2 regions of the Shouchella phoenicis genome follow, and region 1 is predicted to be linked to the other one. Evidence: riboswitches for the same ligand, from Rfam matches in the RefSeq annotation. Region 1 holds a riboswitch; the other holds the start of a gene.
What was found. A riboswitch is a leader RNA that binds a small molecule or an ion and turns the genes downstream of it on or off. The one in region 1 is predicted to bind FMN.
Positions count from the first base shown of each region.

Region 1 (2,475 bases):
GCTCTTGAGCAGAAATTCCAGTTGTCGTGTTCATATGGTCAATGCTTACAGTAAAGGCTGTTTCATGAGAATCTGTATTGTGTGTCACCATCTGATTAAGCTGAAGGCTTTGTGCTTTTTCTTTGGTAATTGGTGTACAAATAAGGCCTCTTCCATGAGTAGCCATGAAATTAATTGTCTGTGCCGTCGTTTTTTCTCCCAGGGCTAAGAAGTCACCTTCATTTTCACGATCTTCGTCATCACAAACAATAATCATTCCTCCTGCCTTTAAAGCAGCAAGCGCATTTTCTATTGAGTCAAACACGGAGCCATCCCCTCTCTACAAATACCCGTTTTCTTGTAAGACTTCTGTTAAATTTCCTTTTGGTGTCGACGTATCGTTAGCTGTTAATAATCGTTCAACATACTTTCCGATGACATCACATTCAATGTTCACTTCATCACCGACTTGTTTGCTACCGATAATCGTCTCATCTAGCGTGTGTGGAATAATGGAAATGGTTAATTGATTATCTTTAACTGAAAATACCGTTAGGCTAATGCCGTCTACAGCAACAGAGCCTTTTTGAACAATGTACTTTGTTCGTTCAGGCTGTACCCGAATATCAAAATAAACGGCGTTTTCAACACGTCGTCTCGAAACAATGGTTCCCTTCCCGTCAACGTGGCCGGAAACAATATGACCACCGAACCGTGACATCGGCGACATCGCCCGTTCTAAATTCACAGCAGAATGTGTCTTTAACTGGTTTAATGTCGTTGCTTGAAAGGTCTCTGGCATAACATCAACAGAAAAAGTGTGATCCGTAAATGCTGTAACCGTTAAGCAAACGCCGTTAACAGCTATACTATCCCCTAACGCAACATCAGATAGAACCTTATTCCCTCTGACGACAATTTGCATCGCTTGATCCTGTTTTTTTATTTCTGTTACCGTACCTTTTTCCTCAATAATTCCCGTAAACATCTTAGCCCTCCTACATACAAAAAACCCCTGAAGCGTTCTTCAGGGGTTCATTAAATAACATCATGCCTTTACGCATTAGAAAAAACCATACGCAAATAAACATCACATTCCTCATGTTTTACAATAAACTTCTCCCATCCAGACTTTCACTGTCGGCTCTGGAGTTACACCAGATCCACCGTATTTGCATACGGGTCACGGACTAAAAGGCTAAGCCTTATCACCGCCGGTAGGGAATTCCACCCTGCCCCGAAGTTAAGATATTAAGTTAGTGTTGTTACAATTGTTCGTCACGGTCGCATAAACGTTGATTTTTCAACTGTTTCCGCGATTTTTTCTTTCGTTTCAGAGTGTATCTTTCTGTCATAGACTTCCGTTTTTATTAGATTTCCCTGCCAAAACCCTACCAGTTTTGATCATTCAGACCAGGAACAAGAATGTTCGAACTTGTCATGATAATAGCATCGTCAATTTAAAATTGCAAGACATATGCCTCTAGTAAACTGTGTAAATCAGGACATTCTTTACTCTTTTCTCGCTTTTATTGCTTTTCTTGAAGAAATACGTCAAAATAAAGAAGTAAACGATTTCATTCATGCGAGGTGAGCACAGAAAAATGACTGAACATATCGTGTTTTCTAAAACCGAGAATGGTGTTGGCATTGTTACGCTTTCAAGAGAAAAAGCATTGCACTCCTTAACATTTGAGATGGTTGCTTCATTATTCGAGCAGCTAAAACAATGGGATCAAGATGAGGCGGTAAAACTAGTACTATTAGAAAGTACTGGAGAAAAAGCGTTCTGTGCTGGAGGAGATATTAAAGCACTTTATCAAGCAAAAGAAGATAAAAAGGCATTTGATCAAGCAAATGAATTTTTTAAACTGGAGTATGAACTCGATCTGTTCATTTCTACCTATACCAAGCCAATCGTTGTTCTTATGGACGGTATTGTTATGGGCGGTGGCGTTGGTTTGTCTTATGGGGCGAGTCACCGCATTGTAACCGAACGAACAAAATGGGCGATGCCTGAAGTAAATATAAGTTTCTTCCCCGATGTCGGTGCATGCTACTTCCTGAGCCAAACACCTGATTATACAGGTCGTTACGCTGCCTTAACAGGATCAATTTTAACTGGCTCTGATGCCATTTCAATTGGTTGTGCCGATTATTATATTGACAGCGAAGCACTTACAGCCTGTAAACAAGAGATGATCAACCATCAATGGCTTGACTATGAAGAAATGAGCCAACAAACGGTTCATTTATTTTTACAATCCTTCATAAAGGAACCACCACAAAGTAAATTAATGACGTTGAACGACAAAATCCTTAAACATTTCTCCTACAAAACGATTGAAGACATTTTAAACTCTTTACGTGAGGATGCAAGTGAGTTTGCCCAAGCTACATATAAACACCTTCATGCAAAATCACCCATCTCATTAAAAGTAACACTTGCTCATCTTAAACAATCAAAATCATCTTCATTGGAAGAAACATATGAAA
Region 1 covers NZ_JBDFMQ010000001.1:2,024,299-2,026,773, forward strand. Annotated here, with positions in the region: gene ABC361_RS10900 (bifunctional 3,4-dihydroxy-2-butanone-4-phosphate synthase/GTP cyclohydrolase II) at 1-304, opposite strand, end outside; gene ribE (riboflavin synthase) at 320-967, opposite strand; FMN riboswitch at 1,090-1,228, opposite strand; gene ABC361_RS10910 (enoyl-CoA hydratase/isomerase family protein) at 1,584-2,475, shown strand, end outside.

Region 2 (2,475 bases), 830 kb from region 1:
AAGCAAGAGAAATTGAGTAACTCTATTATTTGAATCAACTAAAATAACCTCATAAAAAGACGACTAATCCTATACTGGATCAGTCGTCTTTTTTGTCGTAATGCGTGCAAGGCAGAGCTTATTTAAGGTGTATCTTCAGACGTTCGTAACGCTGCTTTTTGCCTCTTCTTTAAAGGCGGGAGCTGGGAAATTGTATCTTGTTGCTTAGAAATGCGATATAAAACAAACCAGATAAGAGCAAAGCCAACTAATTGAGCAATCGTGACCGTTTCTTCAAGAGTAATCCATGATACGAGTACACCCGTCATTGGAAAACTCAATTCCGCAATCGTTGCCACGGAAGCTTTAACGGACTGAAGACCTCGGTAGTATAGAAGCATTGATACAAGTCCTGGCAATAAAGCAGATGCGAGAATGTTAAGTCCGATGAAGGTTAAAGCAACAGCTGACTCAGGTGTTGTCCACATGTCAGGCGATACTGTAATCAACACACCAAGCAAAGGCAATGCAAGTAAGAAGCGAAGCGCCGTCACCGTCTCGTGACGACATTTTTGGAGAAGGATACGCCCCATTACGGTTGAACCTCCCCAAAGCGCGGCTGCACCAATCGCATACAAGCTGCCTAGCTGAAGGATATCACCTGGATTATTAATCGGAAAATAAAACCCAAACGTTAATAAATAGGTACCAACTAGTGCAATTGGTACGTATAGACCAAAACGTTGTGGAAGCTTCTCTTTTAATAGAAAATGTGCCAGGGTAATCGCAAAAAGTGGTTGCAACTTTTGTAATAAGAGAACAGAATTAATTTCGCCACCGGATGAAGCAATTGTTAAGCCTTGAGTAAATAAGAGCGTTGCAATGGCAGAGCCACCCCACGAAATAAACAAGAGTGCGCCTAAATCTTTAAAGCGCAGTTTTTTAATGTCGCTTCGGAATTTATATAAAATGGGTATAGCGATTAAAGCTAAGATAATGTGTTCGACAAATACAATTTGTAGAGAAGTCATTGTATCGAGTAATAAGATTCGAAACAATGGATTAATCCCCCAAAAGGCGGCACCAATGACAATAAACCAAAATGTTTTATTCGTACGTTGTTCGTTCACAGCTGTGAGCTCCTTTTCAGTGAAAAGGTCTTCTGTAAAAATCAAAAAAAGCCCTGGACAAAAATGTTCAGGGCTGACGAAATAAACATAGCAAACGCTACATTCTTTCAATTTGATCTTCTCCCATCCGGACTTTACCGTCGGCTTTGGAATTTCACCAAATCAGTCCACAAAATGATGTGGAGTCGCGGGCTTTACCGCCGGTCAGGAATTTCACCTGCCCCGAAGACACCTATTCAAATGTAATAATCATTATTGTTATCATACTGGATTATCAGCTATTCGTCCATAGATATGTTCGTTAACAATAAATGGTTACGCACGTGCGTTCGTAAAAACTGGTGTCGGGAATGAGACATGTGATATAATTAAGCGAACGTGTGTTTAGAGAAGGTTAGCATGTATTGTTTTAACGGACGGAAAATGGGAATAACAGTAGGATAATGTTCTTTTGCGAAGGAGGGGTGAGTGTATTAACTGACGAACATCCAGTTAATCGCTCTATTAAAGATGGATCAAACGTTCCAATTAGTATCAGACTATTCGCCTCAAGGCGACCAACCAAATGCAATTGAAAAAATTGTGCGTGCGATTGAAAACGGTGACCGGCATCAAACGTTACTTGGAGCAACAGGGACCGGTAAGACGTTTACAATGTCAAATGTGATTCAAGCAGTGAATAAGCCGACATTAATTATGGCACACAATAAAACCCTTGCCGGACAGCTGTACAGCGAGTTTAAACAATTTTTTCCGAATAATGCTGTTGAATATTTTGTTAGCTATTATGATTATTATCAACCAGAGGCGTATGTGCCGTCTTCTGATACCTTTATTGAAAAAGATGCAAGCATTAACGATGAAATTGATAAATTACGTCACTCGGCTACAAGTTCCTTATTTGAAAGACGAGATGTGATTATCGTAGCTAGTGTGTCGTGTATATATGGTTTAGGTAATCCAGAAGAGTACCGAGACCTTGTTTTATCTATACGTACAGGAATGGAAATGGATCGAAATGAGTTGTTACGCAGGCTTGTAGACATCCAGTATGATCGAAACGATTTAAACTTCATCCGCGGAACATTTCGTGTAAGAGGCGATGTTGTGGAAATTTTCCCAGCTTCTCGCGACGAGCAATGTATCCGGGTTGAGTTTTTTGGTGATGAAATTGACCGCATGACTGAAGTAGACGCATTAACCGGTGAAATAAAAGGCGAACGCAACCACGTGTCTATTTTTCCGGCATCTCACTTTGTTACCCGAGAAGAAAAAATGAAAAAAGCAATTGCTAATATTGAAACGGAGTTAGAAGAACAGTTAAAAACGATGCATGAAGAGGGGAAATTACTAGAAGCGCAACGTT
Region 2 covers NZ_JBDFMQ010000001.1:2,855,535-2,858,009, reverse strand. Annotated here, with positions in the region: gene ABC361_RS15345 (hypothetical protein) at 1-33, shown strand, start outside; gene ABC361_RS15340 (DMT family transporter) at 123-1,109, opposite strand; FMN riboswitch at 1,221-1,343, opposite strand; gene uvrB (excinuclease ABC subunit UvrB) at 1,620-2,475, shown strand, end outside.
Region 2: linked by a shared signal. The riboswitch ahead of ABC361_RS15340 (DMT family transporter) and the one ahead of ribE (riboflavin synthase) in region 1 are both predicted to bind FMN.